One region of the Paenibacillus sp. YAE3 genome, then DNA from elsewhere that is predicted to be linked to it. Evidence: predicted binding sites of a transcription regulator. Region 1 holds the regulator's gene; each other region holds the start of a gene.
The links. Region 1 encodes LexA, which represses DNA repair genes until DNA is damaged. Its sites were predicted from a motif close to CGAACATATGTTCG; they were not measured.
Positions count from the first base shown of each region.

Region 2: a site for LexA is predicted at 6,055-6,068, ahead of recA (recombinase RecA). Genes of this name have one in related genera too.
Region 3: a site for LexA is predicted at 3,487-3,500, ahead of AC27KL_RS16255 (YhjD family protein). Genes of this name have one in related genera too.

Region 1 covers NZ_BAAIYF010000002.1:250,853-259,060, reverse strand. Annotated here, with positions in the region: gene AC27KL_RS04040 (sensor histidine kinase) at 1-1,142, shown strand, start outside; gene AC27KL_RS04035 (response regulator) at 1,120-2,313, shown strand; gene AC27KL_RS04030 (serine hydrolase domain-containing protein) at 2,523-3,554, shown strand; gene lexA (transcriptional repressor LexA) at 3,621-4,247, opposite strand; gene yneA (cell division suppressor protein YneA) at 4,441-4,821, shown strand; gene AC27KL_RS04015 (DUF896 domain-containing protein) at 4,923-5,117, shown strand; gene AC27KL_RS04010 (hypothetical protein) at 5,152-5,697, shown strand; gene AC27KL_RS04005 (HAD family hydrolase) at 5,729-6,532, shown strand; gene AC27KL_RS04000 (FixH family protein) at 6,765-7,178, shown strand; gene AC27KL_RS03995 (1,2-dihydroxy-3-keto-5-methylthiopentene dioxygenase) at 7,284-7,826, opposite strand; gene metH (methionine synthase) at 7,996-8,208, shown strand, end outside.
Region 2 covers NZ_BAAIYF010000003.1:469,700-477,907, forward strand. Annotated here, with positions in the region: gene ymfI (elongation factor P 5-aminopentanone reductase) at 1-206, shown strand, start outside; gene AC27KL_RS08220 (DUF3243 domain-containing protein) at 317-568, shown strand; gene AC27KL_RS08225 (DUF3388 domain-containing protein) at 803-1,591, shown strand; gene AC27KL_RS08230 (RodZ domain-containing protein) at 1,620-2,750, shown strand; gene AC27KL_RS08235 (hypothetical protein) at 2,849-3,019, shown strand; gene AC27KL_RS08240 (YajQ family cyclic di-GMP-binding protein) at 3,196-3,687, shown strand; gene pgsA (CDP-diacylglycerol--glycerol-3-phosphate 3-phosphatidyltransferase) at 3,882-4,469, shown strand; gene AC27KL_RS08250 (competence/damage-inducible protein A) at 4,644-5,897, shown strand; gene recA (recombinase RecA) at 6,138-7,199, shown strand; gene AC27KL_RS08260 (regulatory protein RecX) at 7,345-8,040, shown strand.
Region 3 covers NZ_BAAIYF010000008.1:10,806-19,013, forward strand. Annotated here, with positions in the region: gene AC27KL_RS16230 (YitT family protein) at 1-321, opposite strand, end outside; gene hmpA (NO-inducible flavohemoprotein) at 801-2,000, shown strand; gene AC27KL_RS16240 (YuzC family spore coat inner layer protein) at 2,051-2,419, opposite strand; gene AC27KL_RS16245 (VOC family protein) at 2,514-2,894, opposite strand; gene AC27KL_RS16250 (Crp/Fnr family transcriptional regulator) at 2,898-3,395, opposite strand; gene AC27KL_RS16255 (YhjD family protein) at 3,581-3,964, shown strand; gene AC27KL_RS16260 (MFS transporter) at 4,205-5,674, opposite strand; gene AC27KL_RS16265 (MarR family winged helix-turn-helix transcriptional regulator) at 5,822-6,244, shown strand; gene AC27KL_RS16270 (hypothetical protein) at 6,313-7,230, opposite strand; gene AC27KL_RS16275 (nucleotide sugar dehydrogenase) at 7,248-8,208, opposite strand, start outside.

The sequences.
Region 1 (8,208 bases):
AAAAAATCATCGCCTCCTCCGAACGAAAAGGAGCGAAACGCCCGGAGCTGGACCGGCTGCCGCAGCCGTCGCCGGAAGATAATATCTTCGTCGACGGCACGTCCAAGGAGCTGATCGTCGCCGCCAACACGACGATGGCCGGGTGGACGATTTACGGCCTGACGCCGAAACAGGACATCCAGGCGGAAGTATATCGGACGACGAAAGTTTTGGTGGTTGTCGTGCTGGCGCTGATCATTTTATCGACGGTGCTGGCTTCGATCGTCTCCCGCAATATCGCGTCTCCGCTCAAGCTTTTGATCCGGGAGATGAAAAAGGTCGAGATGGGAAATTTCAGCGGTTCGGTCAACGTGGATTCCTTCGACGAAATCAACAGCCTGGTCTCGTCGTTCAACCGGATGGTGCACCGGATGGACGAGCTGATCGAAACGATCAAAATTTCGACCGTCAGCGAAAAAAACGCGCAGCTGCAAGCGCTGCAGGCCCAGGTGAATCCGCATTTCCTCTACAACACGCTCGACATGATCTATTGGATGCTGGACGAGCAGGAAAACGAACGGCTGAGCAGGGTGGTTCTGTCGCTTTCGCAAATGTTCAGGTACAGCAGCAATTGGGAAGAAGCGGCGCGAACCACGCTGGGGCGCGAATTAGAGCAAATCGGCCATTACTTGACGATCATCGAAACGCGGCTCGGCGGAAGGCTGCAAACGAACATTGACGCGAACGCAGCCTGGCTGGACGCGCCGCTTCCGAAAATGACGATTCAGCCGATCATCGAAAACGCGGTCAAATACGGTTTGGAGCCGAAGGAAGGCATGGGCGTGCTGAACGTGCGCACGGAAAAGGAAGGGAACAAGCTGCTGATCAAAATCGAGGACAACGGAATGGGCATGGATGCCGAGACGCTGGAGCGGGTAAAAGAGACGATGCACGCCAAACATCAGCGGTCGCCGGATGAGGATTCGCCCGGAAGAAGACGCGGCATCGGGCTGCGGAACGTACACGACCGCCTGGTGATGATGTTCGGCGGACCATACGGTTTGAGCATCGAAAGCGAGCCGCTGCAAGGAACGACGGTGACCGTTGCCATACCGATTCCGGCCGAAGGGGAGGACGAAGATGAACATATTGGTGGTGGATGATGAAAGCGTGATCCGGGAGGGGATCAAGCGGACGATCCGCAAAGCGTTTCCCGGCCACGGCGTGCAATTGGCGGAAAATCCGGACGAAGCGGCGCAAATTCTCCGGGGCGGCCAGATCGACGTGGTGCTCACGGATATTTTGATGCCGGGCATGACCGGACTCGAATTGATGCAGGTGTCCCGGAGCAATTATCCGCACGTGAAATGGGTGATCATCTCCGCTTATTCCGAATTTGCTTACGCCAAAGAAGCGGTCAGGCTCGGGGCCAAGGATTATATGCTTAAGCCGATCGGCAAGGAGGCGCTGATTTCGATGATCGGGCGGCTCGGCGAGGAAGTGGAGCGGGACGCCGAGCTGGAGCAGGAAACGCGGCTGCTCCGGAGCAACCTGAAGTTTTTGCGTGAAGCGGTATTCCAGCGCTGGGCGACGGGACTCGACATCGGGAACTTGGACATTGCCCCGTTCGTGGAGCGGTACCCCCGCTTTTATTTGGTGCTGGTCAAAATGGAAAGCGACGACGCTGTACATCTCGAGCATTTTATCGTCGAAAACGTGCTGACCGAGCTGATCGAACGCCACGGAAAAGGGTTCGTCACCAGCCTCGACGGCAAAAGCCTGCTGGGCCTCGTGACGCCGGATTCGCCGGACGGGGCAAAGCGCTTGAGCGACGAGCTGCGGCTGCATCTGAAAAAATACGTCAAGGTGCCGTTCCAAGTCGGGCTGTCCGAAGAAATCCGCGACTTTAACAGCATCCCGGCGGCGATCCGGGGGATGGGGCGGCAGTCCGGAACGCTCGAATTCGAATATTACGCCCCGGGCGGAAACCGGGCGGTCGAAGTAGCCCTCCAATATATCCGGGCGAACTACAATACCGACGTGACGCTGGAAAAGGTCGCCTCCGTCGTCTTTTTGAACCCGGCATACTTCAGCCAAGTGTTCAAGCAAAAAACCGGAAGCGGGTTCAAGGAGTACGTCATTTCGCTGCGGATGGAAAAAGCGATGGAACTGCTGAAGCATACGCAGCTGAAGCTGATCGACATCGCCGAAAAGGTCGGTTACCAGGACGTCAAACACTTTACGCAGGTTTTCCGCAAGCGGACGAACATGACGCCGACGGAATACCGGCAGCGGGGATGGGAGGAGGACGGGCTGAACCGAGCTTGTCCGTAGAAGGGAAAAAGGATGCGCCTCGATATCCGCCTTGGGCCGTGCCAGTTCGACTGGCACGGTTCTTTGCGTTTCTTGCCTAGGAAAGTCCGGATTTGGGCGATGTTAGGAGATGCTCGCTAGGTTGCTTATTGCCAAAAGGGAACAAATGTTCTATAATTGATGTATTGTTACTTTGGTTGGGGACGGGGGGAAGGAAAACAGTGGATCCAATGAGCGTCAGCGAACGGATGGATAGGGAGGGAATTCCCGGGTTAAGCATCGCATTCATTGAGGATGGTTTGATCAGCCATCGGGAGACCTGGGGAAAGCTTGCGGCGGGGGAGACGGAACCGGTCCGGATGGATACGATGTTTAACGCGTGTTCCATCAGCAAATTTGCGGCAAGCGTTTTAGCGCTTGTTCTGGTAGAGGAATGCGCCCTTCAATTGGATGAAGACGCGAACCGGCGCCTGATATCGTGGAAGGTTCCGGAGCATCCGCAATTCCGTTCCGGCCGCGTCACGCTGCGCAGGCTTCTTGGCCATCAAGCCGGCTTTTCCGATCCCGATGGAAGCTTTCCGACGTTGGCCAAGGACCGCAAAGCTCCGTCCATGGCGGAATTGTTAACAGGATTAACGGTTTATAGGCAGGAGCCTGCTTTACTGGTCGCCGAGCCGGGAAGCCGGTTCATCTATTCGGATACGGGATTTTGCGTCATGCAGCTGCTGATTGAAGATGCGACAGGGGAACCGTTCGAAAAGCTGATGCGGAAAAAGATATTTGAACCGCTGGGGATGAAAAACAGCCGTTTCGTCATGGACGAATCCGACATTCGCGCGGGATCGGCCGCCGGACATAACCGATATGGCGACCGGTTGGCCAGCCCCTATCCGATTTATCCGTATGCTGCGGCTGCCGGGCTCTGGACGACACCGACGGACCTCGCAATGTTGGCCGCCGAGCTGATGGCTTCGCTGCAGGGGCAGGGGATGTTGGGGATTTCCCCAAAGACCGCAAAGGAAATGTTTACACCGCAGAACGGTTTTAAGTGGGCCGGGCTGGGCGTATTCATGGAATGCCTTGGCGGGAAGCTGGAGATCACCTCGCTCGGGTGGGGCAGCGGTTTCCAATGCATGATGACCGTTTATCCCGAGAAAGGCATAGGGGCGATATGCATGATGAACGCGGATCCGGGCGTGCATCAAGCCGAGAGCCTCCTCGGATATATCACAACGATGTGGCAGCAGGAGAAATTCGGCTAACCCAAATAGAAAGCCCTTGTTCTCCTGGAAGAACAAGGGCTTGTCCATTGGCGAGGCCAAAACGGATCAATGAATGTCGCGGAACAAACCGACGACCTTGCCGAGAATGGTCACGTGATTCAAGCGCAGCGGCTCGTAAGACGGATTCTCCGGCTGCAGACGGATATGATCCTTTTCTTTATAGAACGTTTTTACGGTAGCTTCGTCTTCGTCCGTCATGGCAACGACGATATCTCCGTTATCAGCGGTCTGCTGCTGGCGGACGATGACGTAGTCGCCGTTGTGAATGCCCGCCTCGATCATGCTGTCCCCTACGACCGATAGCATAAAGACTTTCTCGTCCCCGACAAAATGCTGGGGCAGAGGGAAATAATCCTCGATATTTTCCGTAGCGGTAATCGGTACGCCGGCCGTAACCTTACCTACCACGGGAACCCGCGCGATCGTTTGCGTGAACAGGTTGCTGCTTTCGGATTCTTCCTGGCCCAAAATTTCAATGGCGCGAGGTTTCGTTGGGTCCCTGCGGATCAATCCCTTTTTCTCCAGTCTGTCCAGATGGCCGTGCACCGTCGAGCTGGAAGCCAGTCCGACGGCTTCGCCGATCTCGCGGACGGAAGGAGGATAACCTTTGGCCCGGACTTCGTTTCTTATAAATTCCAATATCGCTTGCTGCCGGCTAGATATCTTCGACATTCCCCATCAACCCCATTAGTAACGTTTGGTAAAAGTATAACATAGAACTGCCGTTCGTACAAACACAAGTTCTAAAACGGGAACATGATTTTTCCTTAATGGAGAACAATTGTTCGAAAAAACTATTGAACAAAACATGTGTTCGTGTTATATTGTTCTCATACAAGAACAAATGTTTGGAGGAACGGTTAACATGTTAAAATACAGTACATATCAAAGCATATATAATCATGAAATTTCCGGGGGAGACCGCAACGGCGGGAAACTAAAAGAACAGCTTCACGCTTTCCAGGCCATGTTCACGCGGCGCCTGATGGTGAAGCTTCTGCTGATCGTCATAATTATGACGGCAGGGTGTACGGGCATGGTACGCGTATTTGCCGGTTCCCCTCAAGACGAGGTGCAAATGGAACAAATCGTTGTGTCCCAAGGGGACACGCTATGGCAAATCGCCCGGGATCATAAACCGAAGGACATGGATACCCGCGCATACATTCAGATCATTAAGAAGACGAACCATCTGAAATCCAGCGGCATTCAAGCCGGAGATGTCCTTTCTCTTCCTATATATTAGACTTCGTTTTTATGCCTAAGAGCTTGGTAAGGTTCACGCCTTGACAAGCTCTTTTTCTCATGGCAAAGTTAGGTATGAATTGATTATTGGAGGAGTCATGTATGGATATCGACAGCTTAGTTCAGCGCATTAACGAGCTTGCGCGCAAAGACAAAGAGACTGGCCTGACCAAGGAAGAAACCGAAGAACGTGCGAAATTGCGCGAGAGATATCTTCAAAACGTCCGTCGGAACTTCAGGGCCCAGTTGGATTCGATCGAATGGGTAGAAGACCGCAATGACGGAAAGCGCAAATAAAAATAAAGAACATCATGGTTAAGGGGGAAACACGATGTCCCGATCTTGGGAAAGAATGGTTCAGAAAAACTCGGCTCAACTAAACAAGCAGCGTAAAAAACAGGGGAAACCTTCGCTGTATTCCTCGAACGGTTCCGCCACGGCCGACGTCTTCAAAGGGCGGAATTTCGTTCTTCCCATCACGCTGGTAGCGCTTGCCGTCATTTACCTTTTGCTCGGCATGACCAGCCAGCAGGCGGCGATGAACACCTCCTTGAATTGGATCGTGGTCGGATTGTACGTTTTGCTGGCGATCATGATTTTTTTGCGCCGCCCGTTTCTTAAAGTGGACAAAAACACGCTTTCCACGATCAAGTTCAATCGCGACCGGCGTTTGACGGCGGACCAAATCGCCAAAATCAAAGCAGGATCCGGTTCGATCGTGATCGAAATGAAAGGAACGAAGGGGAAAAAGGGCAAGGAAATAAAGGGCGGCAATTGGGTGTTTACCCGTTTGATCAACCGCTACGATACCGAAGCCATGGCCGAACGTCTTGAGCGTTTTGCCGCCTCTTTTAATATTCCGTTTGAAAAACAATAGTACAGATTAACGTTGGGAGAGGGATGGGAAGATGGGAGTTACCGCCGTTTTTTTTGATTTGGACGATACGTTGTTGTGGGATGAGCGCAGCGTGAAGGAATCCTTCCAAGCGACCTGCGAAACGGCCGCCGCCAAAACCGGGGTCGACGCGGAGGCGCTTGAAGCGGCTGTCCGCAAAGAGGCGCGGGCTTTGTACGAGTCGTACGACACGTATGCTTTTACCGCCATGATCGGCATTAACCCGTTTGAAGCATTATGGGGGGAATTTACCGTAGGGAAGCAGCCCGAGTTTCAACGGATGGCCGAAATCGTCCCTGAATACCGGAAGGAATCTTGGCGCCGCGGCCTCGCCGAGCTGGGTGTGGAAGACGCGCAGCTGGCCGAAGAACTTGCCAGACAATTCGGGATGGAAAGACGCTCCCGCCCCCATGTGTATGAAGAAACGTTCCAAGTGCTGCAAGAGCTGAAAGGGAACTATAAGCTTCTGTTGCTGACGAACGGCTGCCCGGGATTGCAGCAGGAAAAACTGGATGGCATACCGGAGCTGGTCCCTTATTTCGACCAAGTCGTCATTTCGGGCAACTTCGGCAAAGGCAAGCCGGATCCCACCATTTTTGAGCATGCGCTCTCCCGCCTGGGCGTAACCCCGGATGAAGCCGTCATGGTAGGCGACAAACTTTCGACGGACATTAAAGGCGGACTGGCCGCTGGGTTAACGACGGTTTGGATCAACCGCAACGGCAGGCCGTATCATTCGAACATCCAGCCGCATTATGAAATCAAGCATTTGTCCGAGCTGCACGGTATTTTGGAGTCTATGAAGCAGCAAGTTTAACCGGCCAAGCATTAAATGCGATTTGTTAATTAAAAGTCTGCCGTTTGCGGTTCTGCCGCATGCGCAGGCTTTTTTCATGATCTTATTGCGGGATCGCCCCAGCGCACTGCTAATATTGTCATCAATTTGTGATCACCCCGCCGTTTTGGAAGCCTGAAAAGCATGTATAATAAATGAAGTGCGGTCAAAAAGCCTACATATCTGCAGATTGACGTAAGGGAGTGGCAGGAATTTGAAAAAGAAATATGTTTTCATAGGCATCATCTTGCTTGTCGTTTTTGCTTTGGCAGGCTGCGGAGGCAGCGGCGGACATGACGGCATGAACATGGATGAAGGCATGATGGAACCGTTAAAAGTCGATTTAACTTTGAATCCGGAGCAGGCAAAAGTCGGGGAAAAGGTTTCGATTGAAGTGTTGGTTACGCAGAAGGATCAAAAAGTCGATAAAGCGGATGAAGTCGAAATCGAAATCATAAAAGACGGCGACAGCAGCGTGCACGAGAAAGTGCCTGCCGAAAATGCGGGAGACGGAAAATACGTGCTCGAAAAAACGTTCGACGGCGCGGGAACCTATAAAATCACCTCTCATGTCACCTACGGACCGCAGCATACGATGCCGACCAAAAGTTTGACCGTAAGCGAGTAACGGAAGTAAGAAAGTAAAAACGAACCCCGTCCCTTGGACAACAAGGAGCGGGGTTCGTTGCATGTATATCATGAACGGGAGGAAGGCCTGACTTCCAATCTCCGTTTAGGCTTTTTGGAAACTCGGATCTTCGACGGGGTAAGCGACCCAGCCGTTTTTTTCGATGAAGAGACGTACGGCGATGATTTGGCGGTTATCCATCAGCGTAAAGAAATGGTTGGTGTTTTCAGGAACGGAAATGACGTCGCCGGCTTCGAGTTCCACGTTAAAATATCCGATATCGTCGCTGCCTTTGATGACGAAGATGCCTTTGCCCCCGACGATGGCGCGGATTTCATCCTCCGTATGGGTATGTACCTCTTCGAATTTGTTGAGCAGATCCTCCAGATTCGGCGTCGCGTCCGACAGCGTGATCACGTCCCAGATCTGGTAACCGCGGCGTGCCGCCAAATCGCGGATTTCTTCGTCGTACACCTTCAAAATTTCGTTTTTTTGCTCGTCGGTTAATTGAAAATTATTACGAAGCTCGGCGGGCATCTTGGAAGCGTCCCATTTCTCGAACAATACGTTTTGTTTGTTTAAGAATTCACGAACATTATCGTCACCGGTGATTCTTTCATTCGTATTACGAATTACGATTTCAGCCATTGCCTTTCCCCTCTTTTCCACTTGGTTTAATTTATATTATAACGAAGCCGCCATTTTTTGTCGATGCGTTTCTTCCGTTCCAGCCGTCGCCGTACCGCCGTTTTGGCACTTTTCTAAATATAGGTATTCTGCTAAACTAAGATTTAACGTTTCGCGAGGGGGAAAATACATGAACAGACCTAGCTTGCAGGAAATCATGAAAGACCGAATATTAATACTCGACGGTGCCATGGGCACGATGATCCAGCAGGTCCAGCTCGGTCCCCAGGATTTTGGAGGAGAAGAACTCGAAGGCTGTAACGAGATGCTTGTGCTGACGCGTCCGGACGTCATCGAAGAGATCCATGAAAAATATCTGGAAGCAGGGGCCGATTTAATCGAA
Region 2 (8,208 bases), on a different contig from region 1:
TCAACGCCGTCGCGCCCGGCGCGGTGAACACGGAGATGCTGGGGCATTTGGACCCGGAAGAGAAGCGGATGCTCGAGGAGGAAATTCCGGCAGGACGACTGGCCACCCCGGATGAAATTTCGTCCCTTGTCTATTTCCTGGCGCTGCCGGAATCCGGTTATATCAACGGCCAAGTGATCAGTCCCAACGGGGGCTGGATTACCTGAAGCTGTTAATGGCCAATGGCGTCCTTCCCTGCATAGGCAATGGTTCTTGAGGTTATATTACAACTGTTGATTTTAAATCTCATGCGCCATAGCTAAGGGAGGACTTATCAATGACCGTAATCAAAAATTTTGATACCTGGAAAAAGTTTCTGGGCGAACGCGTCATCCAAGCCGAAAAGATGGGAATGAGCGAAGAAACGATCGCCAACCTTGCGTATGAAATCGGTGATTTTCTGGATGCGAAAGTCGATCCCCAAAACTCTTCGAACCGCGCTCTTAAAGAGTTATGGGAAGTCGGCAACAAAGAGGAACGGCGCACGATTGCGCGCTTGATGATCAAACTGGCGAAGAAAAACGTCTGATCGGTTTGAAGGGTGCTTTGACGCAAACCATCGCTCATCTGAATCCTTGCCACCGAGAAGCCCCCGTAAGGGGGCTTTTTCTCTAATGGTTACAGTATTGAACTTGTTTTTCACAAGCATTTTATATATCATTAACGTGACCCGACATTACGGCATGGAAGCAACATGATCGGAAGCGGCCGAGGCTTGAGTTGAATTTGTCGAAATGTGCGGGAAAAGCTCAGATGGGGTGTCATGGTGGAAGAGAATCAAACGAAACAACCGAAACAGTGGTACATGGAATACCGCATACATAAAAACCGTCCGGGCCTGCTCGGGGATATCGCGTCCCTGCTGGGCATGCTGGAGGTAAACATATTGACGATCAACGGCGTGGAGGGGAAAACCCGGGGCATGCTGCTTGAAACCGATGACGAAGAAAAGATCCGCCTCATGGGGGCGATGCTGAAAAAAGTGGACAACATTACGGTTTGCGCGCTGCGCGAGCCCAAATTGGTCGACATTCTCGCCGTCCGGCACGGACGGTACATCGACCGGGATTCCGATGACCGCAAAACGTTTCGGTTTACCCGGGACGAACTCGGATTACTCGTCGATTTTTTGGGTGAATTATTTAAAAGGAGCGGCAATCAGGTCATCGGCCTGCGGGGCATGCCGCGCGTCGGCAAAACCGAGTCGATCATCGCGGGCAGCGTATGCGCCATGAAGCGGTGGACGTTCGTATCGTCGACGCTGCTCCGGCAGACGGTCCGAAGCCAGCTTTCCGAAGACGAGATGAATCCGGCCAACGTGTTTATCATCGACGGCATCGTCAGCACGATCCGTTCGAACGAACGCCATTATAATCTGCTGCAAAACATTATGCGGATGCCAAGCACGAAAGTGATCGAGCATCCGGATGTTTTTGTGCAGGAATCCGAATATACGTACGACGATTTCGACATTATCGTTGAATTGCGCAACAATCCGAACGAGGAAATCATATACGATACATTCACCAGTTCTTATAATGACGACATATAAACCTATATTTGGATGAGGAGGTGATGGCATGTCCGAACTTGGACAGCAATTGAGAGAAGCCAGACTGCAAAAGGGAATGAGTCTGGACGACGTGCAGGAAATGACGAAAATTAGAAAAAGATATTTGGAGGCCATCGAAGCAGGGGATTATAAGGTGTTGCCCGGGAGCTTTTATGTGAGGGCCTTCATTAAAACATACGCGGAAACGGTGGGCTTGGATCCGGATCTGCTGCTGGAGGGACATAAGCAGGAGGCGCCGGCCGAACCCGAACCGGTCATGGAGCCGGTGATCCAGAAACGGAGCAGTACCCGTTCTTCGGAGCGCAACGTCAAATGGCTTTCCACGACGCTGATGTGGATTTTTCCGATTTTGATCATCGTCGTGATCTATTGGTATGCCAGCAGCGCAACCCATCCGAAGTCCAACGGCGTCGATCCGGCCAAGGTGACCCAAAACCAGCAGGATCCTTCGAAAAACGAGGCCGCCAATACGACCACGACGCCGCCGGCCGGTCAGGACAAAGCGGGTGAAAACAAAGATAACACTGCGCAAGGCCAAAACGAAACCGGCGGAGGAACGGCCGGAGGCAATCAGCAGACGACGCCGCCGGACAACGGGACGGGAACGACGACCGATAACGGCAATACGTCGACCGATAACGGCAATGCCACGACGGACAACGGCGGCACGACGACCGACAACGGTACGGTTGCCCCTCCGGGAAATCAGGCCGTCACGGTTGAAAAGGATCGGAAGAGAGGCAAGGACACCATCTTTAAAGTGGCCGCTCCTGCCGGAACTCCGGTGACGGTCGAAATCAAAGCGTCGGGCGAAAGCTGGGTGGAGGTCTACAAAGGCCAAAACATCCATGGGGAGAAGCTTTCTTTCGGAAAAACGAAAAGCGGCGACGCCATGTCGTTCACGCTTGATTCGGCAGGCCTGTACATCAAATCCGGCTATTCGCCGGCAACGACGATCACGGTGGGCGGCCAGACGGTCACCGACGGCAAATCGGTATCCCGCATATTGCTGAATCTCGTGGATTCCGGCACCGTAAATACGACCGGAGACCAGTCTTCCGGCAGCAATGCCGGCAACGCCGACAGCGGCAATGCGGCGGACGGCGGCGATTCGAATTCCGCGTCCGGCAACGATTGATCCGAACCGCTTTCAAAACGAATAAGCCCGTATCCTCGCGGAGACAATAGAACTATTGGCATAAAGTTCATATCTCCCATGAAAGAGGTGCAGGAACGATGGCAATCAGCTGGATCGTAACCGGTATTGGCGTTATTGTCAGCCTCCTCGGGTACTATTTGACTCCCAACGCTTGGGGGTACGGCATATTGGGTTTTGGACTGGCATGGGTCGTGCTGGGGATTCTCAACATGTTCAGACAACCGGTCCCTGACCGCGACAAGGCATAGCCGCAGGAGACATTTCTTTCGGGCGCACCCCGGAAGGAATGTCTTTTTGGCATTTGACCGCGGGATGTTGGCGGGGTGTTATCCGCCGCCCGGCAAAGATTCGCATAAATACATTAGACTTGTCCGCAACATTTTCATATAATATGACATGAAGTTTTAAGAAAGGACGTGTAGCAATGGCTTCCGAAAATTCATTCGATATCGTTTCCAAGTTCGATCTGCAGGAAATGAACAATGCCATCAACCAGGCGGAACGAGAAATCGAAACCCGCTTTGACTTTAAAGGCAGCAAAAGCAGCCTGAAGCTGGAAAAGGACGCGCTCGTCATCGTTTCGGACGATGAATACAAGCTCAAGTCGGTCATTGACATTTTGCAGTCGAAAATGATCAAACGGGGCCTATCCCTGAAAAACGTGGATTACGGCAAAATCGAACCGGCTTCGATGGGAACGGTCCGCCAGCGCATCGGCTTGAAACAGGGAATCGACCAGGAGAACGCCAAAAAAATCAACGTGCTCATCCGCGATTCCAAGCTGAAGGTCAAAAGCCAAATCCAAGGCGACCAAATCCGCGTGACGGGGAAAAGCAAGGACGATCTGCAGGCTGTCATGCAGCTTTTGCGCAAGGCGGATCTTCCGCTTGATTTGCAGTTCACGAACTTCAAATAACTTCCCAGGCAGGCACGCGCCGGGGATTGGTTCCCCCGAAAGGCGCTCCCCTCAGGCTTTTGACAGGGAATAAAACGTTATATTATACTTGGGGAGAAGTGCATGTGGATGTTTTTACATAGCTGTTTCCGGTACCTCGGTGCCGATCATTTGAATTCATTCATCAAGTTTGCTTGATCCGGGGAGGGTGCACATTGAATTTGCCCAACCGTATTACCATTGCAAGAATTTGTTTGATTCCGATCATGATGGTGTTTCTTTTGGTGGATTTCAGCTTCTATCCTAAACCATTGGTCTGGAATTCTTACGAGCTGCCCTTGAATCAGCTTGTCGCTGCATTCATTTTCGTTTTGGCGGCCAGCACGGACGGTATAGACGGTTATTTGGCGCGGAAGAACAACATGGTTACGAATCTGGGTAAGCTGCTTGACCCTTTGGCGGATAAACTCCTTGTGGCAGCGGTGCTGATCTCCCTCGTCGAGATGGGGAAATGCGATTCGTGGATTGCGGTCGTCATCATCAGCCGCGAGTTCGCGGTGACCGGGCTGCGCCAGATCGCGCTTTTGGACGGATCGGTCGTAGCCGCGAGCAAATGGGGAAAAGCGAAGACGGTTGTTCAAATCGTTGCCATTATCCTGATGCTCATCAACAACTTCCCATTTGAACTGATCGGCATTCCGCTGGACACGATCGCCACTTGGGCGGCTGCGTTGATCACGATTTATTCGGGTATCGATTATTTCGTCAAAAACAAACATCTGCTTCGGCTATCCAATGCGTAAACGGCAATAGGTTCAATCCTATTGCTTTTTCTTTCATCAGACGGAAAGAACTTCCGCTGTTTCTGGTTGCCCGGAGAAGGATATATCTTTTTTATACGGCACATTCGCCGTATCGTGCCAAATTTTTTTAAGCGGGGCGTCTTGGATGCGCCGATTTCTAGGAGGAGTGACAGCATGAAAGCGGAAATTATTGCGGTAGGAACTGAACTGCTGCTGGGACAAATCTTGAATACGAACGCGCAGTATTTATCCCGGGAGCTTGCGGCCATGGGGATCGACGTTTATTTCCAAACGGTCGTCGGCGACAACATGGGGCGTCTGCAGCATGCCATCGAGCTGGCTTCGGAGCGGGCGGACATTCTGCTTCTGACCGGCGGGATCGGACCAACCCAGGATGACCTGACCAAAGATGCGCTTGCAGCCGTGCTGGGGCGCGAATTGCATATCGATGCTGCGGCGATGGAGCAGGTGGAGGAGTTTTTCGTCAGCCGCGGCCGGGACATGACGGAAAACAACCGCCGCCAGGCGCTCGTTATCGAAGGGTGCACGCCGCTTCCGAACGAAACCGGTTTGGCGGTCGGAGTGGCCATCGCCCAGGACGGCAAATTTTACATCGTTCTACCGGGTCCGCCAAAAGAAATGAAGCCGATGTTCGACCGGCAGGCGAAACCATGGCTGCAGCGGCATGCGTTGACGGATGAAATGCCGATTTATTCCCGGATGCTGAAGTTTGCCGGCATCGGCGAATCGCTGCTGGAGGATAAGCTGCTTGATCTGATCCAGGCCCAGAGCGATCCGACCATCGCCCCTTACGCCAAGGAAGGCGAGGTTTCGGTGCGGATTTCCACGAAGGCGGCAAGCGAGGCCGAGGCGGAGAAAAAGCTGGAGGCGATGGAAGCCAAAATTCAAGAGCGCCTTCCGGGGCATATATACGCAAACACGGACATGCCGATCGAACAAAAGATCGTGGAGATCATGTCGGAGCGCGGGTTGACGCTCAGCGCGGCCGAAAGCTGCACGGGCGGGTTGCTGATGGAGAGCATCACGGCGATCCCGGGCAGCTCGGCGATGTTTCTCGGCGGATTCGTATGTTATTCCAACGAGATGAAAGAGAAGCTTCTCGGTGTGCCGCGTTCTCTGCTCGAAGGGGATCAGGCTCCGGGGGCGGTCAGCCGCGAAGTGGCGGAAGCCCTTGCCGACCAGGTTCGGACGATCACAGGCAGCGATTTCGGGTTGTCGGTCACGGGGGTTGCCGGACCGGGCGATTCCGAAGGCAAACCTGCCGGCCTGGTATACGTCGGCCTTGCGGAGCGGGGAAAAGATACCGAGGTGTTTGAACTGCGGCTGGGAGGCAACCGGGAGAGCGTCCGGGTCCGTTCGGTCAAGACGCTGCTTTACCGGCTCTGGCTGAGATTAATTTCCAAGTGAGGCCTTCCCCTTCGAAGGGCAGTTGTGCTTCGGCGTTCAAAAGAGGTATAATACGAGCATACGGAAGAACCGTGCAAACAAGGATTTGCTGCGGTTCTTTTCTTTTCCGGGCCGCGGCTTCCAGCCGAAAGGAGAAATGGGCCGAAAACAAAAAAAACGAATGTATGTTCGAAAAAATGCTTGGCAAACGTTCCAAAACAAGGTATGATATCAATATAAACGGTGAAGGATGTGAGTTTATTGTCAGATCGTCGTGCTGCGCTTGAAATCGCGCTTCGTCAGATAGAGAAACAATTCGGTAAAGGGTCCATTATGAAATTGGGCGAATCGACCCACATGCAGGTGGAAGTCGTTCCCAGCGGTTCCCTGGCTTTGGATATAGCATTAGGTATCGGCGGACTTCCAAGAGGCCGCGTCATTGAAGTATACGGTCCGGAATCTTCCGGTAAAACGACGGTGGCTTTGCATGCCATCGCCGAAGTTCAAAAGGCTGGCGGACAAGCCGCGTTTATCGATGCGGAACATGCTTTGGATCCGCTTTACGCTAGCAAGTTGGGCGTAAATATTGACGAGCTTTTGTTATCCCAGCCGGATACGGGCGAGCAAGCGCTGGAAATCGCCGAAGCGCTCGTCCGCAGCGGAGCGGTAGACATTATTGTCGTAGACTCGGTTGCTGCGCTTGTTCCTAAGGCCGAGATCGAAGGCGAGATGGGCGATTCCCACGTCGGCCTGCAGGCCCGCCTGATGTCGCAGGCGCTGCGCAAGCTGTCCGGCGCGATCGCCAAATCGAAGACGATTGCCATCTTTATTAACCAGCTGCGCGAGAAAGTCGGCGTCATGTTCGGCAACCCCGAGACGACTCCAGGCGGACGAGCCCTCAAGTTCTACTCTTCGGTGCGCCTCGACGTTCGCCGCGTAGAAAGCATCAAGATGGGCAATGACGTGGTCGGGAACCGTACCCGGATCAAGGTGGTCAAGAACAAGGTGGCGCCTCCGTTCAAACAGGCGGAGATCGACATCATGTACGGTGAAGGCATTTCCAAGGAAGGAAGCATCATCGATATCGGCACGGAATTGGATATCGTCAACAAGAGCGGTGCATGGTATTCCTTCGAAGGGGAGCGCCTGGGCCAAGGCCGCGAAAATGCGAAGCAGTTTTTGAAGGAAAATACGCAAATTTGCGATACCATCGAGCAGAAGATTCGGGAAGCAAGCAATCTGACGACGGTGGTGCCTTCTCCATCAGCGACCGAGCTGGAAGCAGAGCAGCTGGAAGAGCAGGAATTGTTAGAGCTTGAATAAATAAAGTATGACTTCAATCCAAGGCGCCCTGGCGATTCGTCCAGAGCGCCTTTTCTTTGATTGCGAAACAGGGCAGGAGGAAGCGAACGTGCAGGAAGACATACGGAACCGGCAAGATCGGCCGTACCGGCAGGAGCAGCAGGATATGGCGGATATCAGCCTTTTTCCGGACGGCGTGGATTTGGTCATCACCGCGGTGGAGCGGCATCCCAAGCAAAGGGGACAATACCAAGTCTCATTCGGCGAATACATGCTGCTCATCCATGAAGACACGATGATCAAATACCGGATGCTGAAGGGCAGCATCTTTACGAAGCAGGAGCTTGAAGAAATCGTGCTGGCGAACGAAAAGCAGCGGGCGTACGTCCAGGCGCTAAAATACTTGGAACGGAAGCAGCGGACGAAAAAGGAATTGGCGGAGCGGTTGCGGCAGAAGGATTTCGGGCAAGCTGTTACGGAGCAAGCCCTCGACAGGCTGGAGCGGGAAGGCCTGATTAATGACGAGCTGTACGCCAAGCAGTGGGCCGAGCAGCGCATTTCAAGCCAGAGGAAGGGAAGGGCCTGGGTGAAGCAGGAGCTTCGCCAGAAGGGCGTCGACAGCCTTCTGATCAGCGAAGCGTTAGCCGAGGTCAGCGAAGAGCAGGAGTTCGAAAGCTGCCTGGCCGTCGGGAGGAAAAAATGGAGGCAGACCCGCGGCGAATGCATGGACAAGAAGCGAAAAACAGGCGCTTTTTTAATGCGCAGGGGATTCTCGGGGGAACTCGTTCGCAAGGTGATCAATGAATTGGTCCGCGAAGACGGGGAAGCCGACGAGAACGAAGAGCCTTTTGCGTTCGATTAAGGCAAATGTTAACATATTATGAAAGCCTCTCTCTTGACAATATCTTTTCACAAATACTAAAATGAATATGAATCTTGTATAGAAAAGAACCCTTTTTCCTTCCAAAAAAGGCTCGTTTCTGTCAGATTCAGCAACGCTAATTCATATGGATAATGCCCGTTTTTGCGG
Region 3 (8,208 bases), on a different contig from region 1:
GTCGATGACCAGCGTCGAATAACGTTCGAAAAGTTCGTAAAAAATAGAAAATGATAACGTCGCAAGCAGCGTGTTCATGACGAACTTGCGGCCTTTCAAAAACATGGCGATTAAAATGACCGGGATGTCCAGCAGCAGCGTGCTCAGCGCCGGATTGACCCCAAGCACGTATTTGCCGAGCAAGGACAAGCCGACAAATCCGCCCTCCGATAGATGATTTTGAAAATTGATGTGAAAATACGCAAAAGCCAGCAAAAAAGTTCCGAAAAGCATCATTGCAATGGATGAAAACTTAGAAATCAAATGGTCTTTCTTTCTCATACAGGTTCCCTCTTATCGTCGTAGGTTAGTCAGGAGTCTGGCAAACCTCTGCGATAAGTACGGGACCTGCGGGACTTGGTCCTTCGCATGTGAAGTTCCTTCTTTCGCAGAGTTTGTCATTCGTCCTTGGTTGTCCAGGTGACTTTTCTCTACGAAAGGGAGCTACGTGTAAGAGAGATCATAACGTTTCCAAATCGTCCTTTGGGGATGGTTCCTTCGGGGACACATGGTATCCTGATCCTTTCTTTTTTTGTTTGGTTACATATTTATTATAACACATTTCGGACCGTTGCTAAACAGCCGGGTAAGTAAATTGTTCGAAATTTCCATATAACTTCCACCTTTTCCTCCTTTTTCTCTTGTTCCGATGTTCACACATTGTCAATGTTTGATGTGACCAGAATCACAATTAGCCTGTTTCGCCTTTCCTATACTTAAGAAGAAAGCACGACACATAATCAAGAAAAGAGGAATTCGTTATGCTGACGAAACAAACCATCGACATCATCAAATCGACCGTTCCGGTCTTGGAAGTGCACGGAAAAGCCATCACAACCGCCTTTTACCAACTGCTGTTCGAAAACCATCCCGAACTGCTCAACATATTCAACCACGCGAACCAGCGGGAAGGAAAACAGCAAACGGCGCTGGCCAACGCCGTGTATGCGGCCGCGGCGCATATCGACCATTTGGAAGACATCCTGCCTGCCGTAAAACAGATCGCGCAAAAACACCGGGCGCTCAACGTAAAACCCGAGCATTACCCGATCGTCGGAGAAAACTTGCTGGCAGCCATCAAAAAGGTGCTGGGCGATGCGGCCACGCCTGAGATCATGAATGCTTGGGCCGAAGCGTACGGCGTCATCGCCGATGCCTTTATCGGCGTCGAAGCCGAAATGTACCGCGAGGCCGAAAACGCTCCTGGCGGCTGGGCCGGATTCCGTCCGTTCGTCGTCGAACGCAGAGTGAAGGAAAGCGACGTCATCACTTCCTTCTATTTGAAGCCGCAGGACGGCGGGGCGATTTCCGGCTATCTTCCCGGACAATACATTACCGTGCGCGTGAAGCCTGAACATCAACCTTACGCGCAAATCCGCCATTACAGCCTGTCCGCCGCTCCGGGCGGAGACGCGTACCGGATTTCGGTGAAACGGGAAGGCGGAGCGCCGGGAAAACCCGAAGGCGTTGTTTCCACTTACCTGCATGATCAAGTGAAGGAAGGCGACGTGCTCGAAATCAGCGCGCCTGCAGGCACGTTTACGCTGGATATGACCCAGACGATCCCGCTTGTGCTGATCAGCGGCGGCGTCGGCCTGACCCCGATGGTCAGCATGCTGGAGACGGTTCTGAAAGAGCAGCCTGAACGAAAAGTAACGTTCATTCATGCGGCCATCAACGAAAGCTTCCACGCCATGAGGGAACATATCGAGCAGCTGGATGCTTCGCACGGCAACCTGAAATCCTACATTTGCTACGAAAAACCGCTTGGCCAGGGCTTCTGCCACAAAACCGGATACATCGACCTGCCTTGGCTTCAGGAAATCGTATCGCAAGATTCGGACTTCTATTTCTGCGGACCGGTTCCGTTCATGAGCGCGGTGAACAAGGCGCTGAAAGAGTGGAGCGTACCGGAAGAACGGATCCACTACGAATTTTTCGGCCCGGCCGGCACGCTGTAAAACGAAAAGGGATATTTGCTCCTCTAAGAGGGCAAATATCCCTTTCTTTTTTAGCCTTCTCCCCATTTCAAAAATACAGCTAATTTGCAGCAGGCGGTCGGCTGGGGCGAACCGAGCGTAATGCCGATCCCGCTCGGGGAAAAATCGGTCTGCACGGGGTTCGACGCGCCGATCGATTTCATCAGCCGGTCGACCTCCTGCTTATTTCCCGTTTGGGCGGCCCTCATGACCTGAACCGCAAAGGAATGTTCGGACAGCTTGTTCAAGACCTTGTAACCGTCCTCCATCAGCCCGTAGGTGTGTTGCAGGGACCGGTTCAAAATTTCCGTTTGGACCTGCGGATATTCGCGGGCCCAGACGCGGGCCGGTCGGGGATACGGATAAGGCGCATACCATGCCCGATACGGGGGGTAACCCATAGGAGCGATCTCCTTTCTGCACATCCGGTTACCCCAGTATATGTGCCCGGTTCGGATTTTGTGAGGTCCCTCAAACGTCAGGCGTCTTCATCCTTTAGCACGCAAACTCCACCTTGATCCGGTCCGGATCTTCGAAAAAAACCGCGTAATGCTCCGGCCCCCCTGCGTAGGGATAACGGTCCTCGTACAGCAGCTTGACGCCCTTTTGTTTCAGCAAAGAAGCCATCTCGTCGACCTCGGCGCGGGATTCCGCATGAAAAGCCAGATGGTTGAGCCCTGTCGCTTTTCTGTGGTACGGGGCGTCCAAAAACCGCTCCTCCGTTTGCACGAATACGAGATACGTTTTCCCGTGCTTGAAGCTGAACCCCTGATCCCAATCCTGATAAAGCTCGTAACCGAGCCGCGTCAAAAACCATTCCCAAAATTCCCGGCTCCGCCCCAACTCCGATACATTGATCTCCACGTGATGCAGCATCCGCTAATGCCCCCTTAACAAACGGTTGATCGTCTCCCGCCGAACCCCGATCAGCTGCCCGATTTCCTCCTGCGTCAGCAGGTCGGTGAAATGCACGCCGTGCGAATAATCGTTCAGCCATTCGGTCAAAAGCGCCAGCCGCTCCGCCGGCGTCCCTACCGTCAGGTGGTCCAGCCTTTTTTGCATGAACCGCACTTTTTCCTGAAGCAGCAGCGCGATTTCCAGCGCTTTTTCCGGATGCTCCCGCAATTCGCGGTACCAATCCTCCGCTACAATCCGCTCTACCTCGCTGTCCATAAGGGCAATGGCCGATCCGTGGGTTTCTTTCGGGGTAATGAGGGAATGATGCGGCACCGTTTCCCCGGGATACAAGATGTTAAAAAGCACCATGTTCCCGTTTTTGTGCAGGCGCGTCACTTTAAAAAGCCCGCTTTTGATATGGTACAAATATTCGCCGCTGTCCCCCTGATGGAATAATACTTCCCCTTTATGCAAAATCATAAGATGACATCCTCCCCGGTTTCGTAATGGATAGCTTCTGGCCCGGACTGCCAATGGGTAATATTATACCAAAAAAAATCCGGCCTCATTTCAAACATTTGGTTGTTGCCGGAATGCATCCTTTTCGCGTAACATGAATATAAATAGAACATGCGTTCCTATTCGTGATGCAAGGAAGTGCTCTCATGAAAGCATCCGCTCTCCCCCCCGTGCCGGACGAAGAAGATACGGTACTTGTCAAAAGCTACATGCTGCACGTCGTTTTGCTGGATGTGCTGGAACGGGACATCCGGACGCTGAAGACGCTCGCCCTTAAGCTGCCGGAGGTGTATATCCGCGGTTTGTCGGGCGTTCAGCAAAAAGCGGTGCGACGGCTGGCGGAGATCCGCAAGGCGATGCGGGCCCGCGGCATTCGGGTATACGAGGAAACCCGGAACGAAAAAGGAATGGAAGCCCTCTACTTGTGCCGGGGATACCAGCGGCGCTTTTTTATGCTGTGGTCTTACGTCAAAGCGGAAACGGCTTGCGAGCTATGCGTTTATTTGGGGATCGGCCCCGAGCCAGGATGACGGCAGGATCATCCTCCGGAAATTACGGCTTCGGAGCCGGACAGGCCAACCGGTTTCTCGACCGCCGAGGGGAAAAGATTTGTTCAGGCGAAAGAAAAAAAGCTCCTGCAACCGCAGGGGCTTTTAAGTTAATCCGGTGGAACTCGACCCATTTAGCATAAGCTGCACGCAAGTTCCGCAGGACGCCCGTTCCAGCCGCGTCAGCGTCCCGAAATCCGCGTCGGAAGCACCGCTTCCGATTTAATGCTTGGAAGCCGGTTGTTCCGCCTGTTTAGCCGTTTTCGCCTGGAGCATTCGCCAGCCGGTCAATACGGCGGCAACGAGACAAATACTAGCTGAAGTGATAAACACGGCGTGCATTCCGCGGAGGAAAATGTCCGGACGCCCGGGAACAAGCCCGGTCACGCGATGCCCGGCCTTGGCGCTCATGACATGGAACAATATCGTCGTCGCTACCGTAATGCCGACGACCATCCCCACGTTCCGGACCAGGGAGTTGACGCTCCCTGCAGAGCCGAGCTGGGTGCGCGGCACCTGGGACATGATCAGGGAATTGTTTGGCGATTGGAACAAACCGCTGCCGATGCCAAGCATGGCGATCCAAACGCCGACAATGACAAGCGAGCTGCCTTCGTGAAGCCAGGCGAGCCCGAACTGGGCCGCGACCATAACGACCAGACCGGCAAAGGTCAGCAGCTCGGAGCCGATTTTGTCGGATAAGGCGCCGCTGAGAGGCGCCACGATCACCATGCATATCGGGAACAACATCATCATGAAACCCGCCGAAGAAGGCGATAGATTCAGCATGTTCTGGGTATAAAACGGCGCGATGATATTAAAACAGAAATTCGCCGTAAATACGAGGAATCCGCATAAAATGCTGACCGAGAACAGCGGATTTTTGAACAACGACAGATCCACCAGCCCGTTCTGGCGATTCAGCTCGGCCCGTATAAACCACACCAATGCGATCAGCGCGGCTGCAAGCAAAACGATGATCCACAAATTGCCGTACCCCGCCTGTTGCCCGAGCAAAAGGCCTGCAAACAGCGTGATAATAAACACGGCGAACAACGAGCTGCCGGGTGCGTCGATTTTCGCTTTGACCCGGATCAAATCGGCCGGAAGCACCTTCCATCCCATCCCGATCGCGATGAGCCCGACCGGCACGTTCACCCAAAAAATATATTCCCAGCCTAAAGAGGAAATGATAATGCCCCCGAGGCTTGGTCCCGCAATGCTTCCGAGGGACACGAAGGTACCGATGAGTCCGAGCGCCCTGCCCCGCTCCTTCGCCGGAAAAATATCGGTCAGTATGCCTTGGCTGTTCGCCATCGTCATGGAAGCGCCCAAAGCCTGAACGACCCGTGAAATAATCAGTAACGGCAGCGTATGGCTCAGTCCGCATAACAACGACCCGACGATAAATATGATCGTTCCGATTTTAAATATACGGATTTTGCCGGCGATATCCCCCAGTTTTCCGAAAAAGAGGATGAAGCAGCAAATCGCCATCAGGTAACCCGTCGTTACCCATTCGATCTGGGCGATCGGCAGACCCATCTCCTTCGAGAGGACGGGCAGCGCAATGTTCACGATGCTCCCGTCCAGCGTGGACATAAAAGTAAACAAATTAAGAACAATAAGGATGATCCAGCGTCTCTTCTGGATGTTCGCATCCTCTTGGTACGTACGTTCCAATGAACCCATATGCGCCCTCCTGGTCGTCATCTGCGCCAATTAATTGCGCACGCAACTAATTGACAGTAACAGTGTACCCCATATTAGTTGCGTGCGCAACAGGTTTTTGATACACTAACTTTCAGGAATGGATCTCATCAGGAAGAGGTGCCGCTTATGAAAGAACCGATCGGCAAGCTAATTTCATACCTTTACCGGCAAAACCAGAAAAGGCTTGCCAAGGAGCTGGCTCCGTACGGCATCGGCAGCGGCGGGCAGCACAGCTTCCTCAAGTCGATTCTGCATCATCCCGGCATCACCCAGGACCAGCTGACCCATCAGCTGAAATTCGATAAAGCCACGACGGCCCGGTCCATCAAGCAATTGGAACAGTCCGGATATATTACGCGCCAGCCCGATCCTAAAGACCGGCGCTCGCATTTCCTGTTCCCGACAGCCAAAGCGAAGGAGCTGCTGCCCGTGCTCCAATCCATTTTGGATGAACACAACCGGAAGATCGCCTATCATCTGACCCCGGAAGAAGAAGATCAGCTCGTCCATCTTCTGCAAAAAATAAGCCGGGAGCATCCCGACGAATAAACGCAACATGCAAAAAAGCGTATCCTATGGACATGCCATAGAATACGCTTTTTCCTGTTGTCCTGATGTCAATTGCCCATGCTGCTGCCCGGCTCCCGCTTCGGGTTCGCCGCGGCGATTTTTTCGATCCAAGCTTCGTAGTGATGAATGGCCAGTCCCGCAAACGAGGTATGGACTTCGCTGAGACGGTAGGCGTTTTTCATTTCTTCCTCCATGACCGTCACCGGCTTCCGGAAAAAACTTACGTGATCCCCTTCTTTCGTCTCCCCCAGCTCCATGCCGATCCAGACGGATTTCCCGAGCCTGTCGGCCTCGTTCAGCATCCCGCGGGAAAGATCCACCATTTGGGTGCCGCTGTCGCGGTAGGACATCACGGCCAAGGCGTCAAAACGCTCCAGCATCCACCGGCTTAACCCCCTGCCGTCCTCCGTCTCGATTTTCCCAAGCCAAAACGGCACCGCCGCGCTCATGTAAAGCCCGCCTTCGCGTGCTTTGTCCGTCCATTCCTGCATGTTTCGGCTCCACTCTTCCACTACGCCGGACTGATCCCGCTCCCAGCGCTTCAGTTGATACGGCTCCACGTCGAATTGAATGCCCGCAAACCGTTCTTCCGCCGGAGCATGGCGGTTGTAGTCGAGAACCCAGTCAATGAATTTTTCCGCTTCCCCGCCCTGCTTTTCGTAGGCCCACTCCGGCCTGCCGTCCAAGGCATGCACCGAAATATCGGCCTCGCGGGCAGCGGCGATAAAACGGCCGTACCGCTCATCCTCCACGTTTTTTTGGATCTGCAAAAAGATCACGCCGACTCCCTGCTCCCGGCAGAAGTCCAGGATCGGCTCCGGATGTTCGATCAATGACGCGTCCCACAACCAGGTTGCTTTTTGTTCTTCCATCGCTGACGATGTAAACAGGAAGGGCAGGAGCAGCAAGAAGCAGACGACCAGGACGATCCGAGGTTTCGCTTTTGCATGGAACTGTTCTCCCATCCTTCCCTCCTTTGTCATTACCCGATCAAAGCCATATCCGGCTCTTGGACATGCTGGACGGAATGTCCGATTTTGTAGATATGAGGTTCGCTGAAGTTTTTGAACGCGTTGCGGGTATCGAGAATCGGCACGCCCAGGGACGCGATGTCGCCGTAATTCAAGCCGCTGTGGTTCGTGATCAGCACGATGCAGTCATAACTTTTGAATTTCTCGAGATCGTACGCGACGCTCTGGACCGTCTCTCCGTGCTTGTCGCGGAAGCTGGTCGCAAACGGATCGTAATATTCGACGTTGGCCCCGCTTTCCTTGTACAGCTCGTACACCTCGAGTCCCGGCGATTCGCGCAGGTCGCTGATGTCCGGCTTGTAGGCCATGCCGAGCACCAGGATGTTCGATTTTTTGATCGACTTGGCGTATTCGTTCAGGATGGTCGACGTTTTGCTGATAACGTAATACGGCATGTTGTCGTTCGTGGATTGCGCCAGCTCGATGAATTTGCTGTAGAACCGGAAGCCTTTCGCTTTCCAGGACAGGTACATCGGATCCAGCGGGATGCAGTGGCCGCCGATGCCCGGACCCGGATAAAACGGCATGAATCCGAACGGCTTGGTCGCGGCCGCGTCGATGACTTCCCAGATGTCGATGCCCATCCGGTCGCACATCATCGCCATTTCGTTGATAAACGCGATGTTGACGCTGCGGAAGGTGTTTTCGAGCAGCTTGGACATCTCCGCCACTTTCGGCGTTGAGACCGGCACGACCTGCTGCACGTATTTGGAATACAGGGCGGTGCCGAGCTTCAGGCAGGCCTCGGTCGTTCCGCCGATGACTTTTGGCGTATTAAACGTGTTAAAGCGCGTATTGGACGGATCGACGCGTTCCGGCGAGAAGCAGAGGAAAAAGTCCTCGCCCACGCGATAGCCGAGAGCTTCGATTTCGTATTGGATCAGCTCTTCGGTCGTTCCCGGGTAGGTCGTG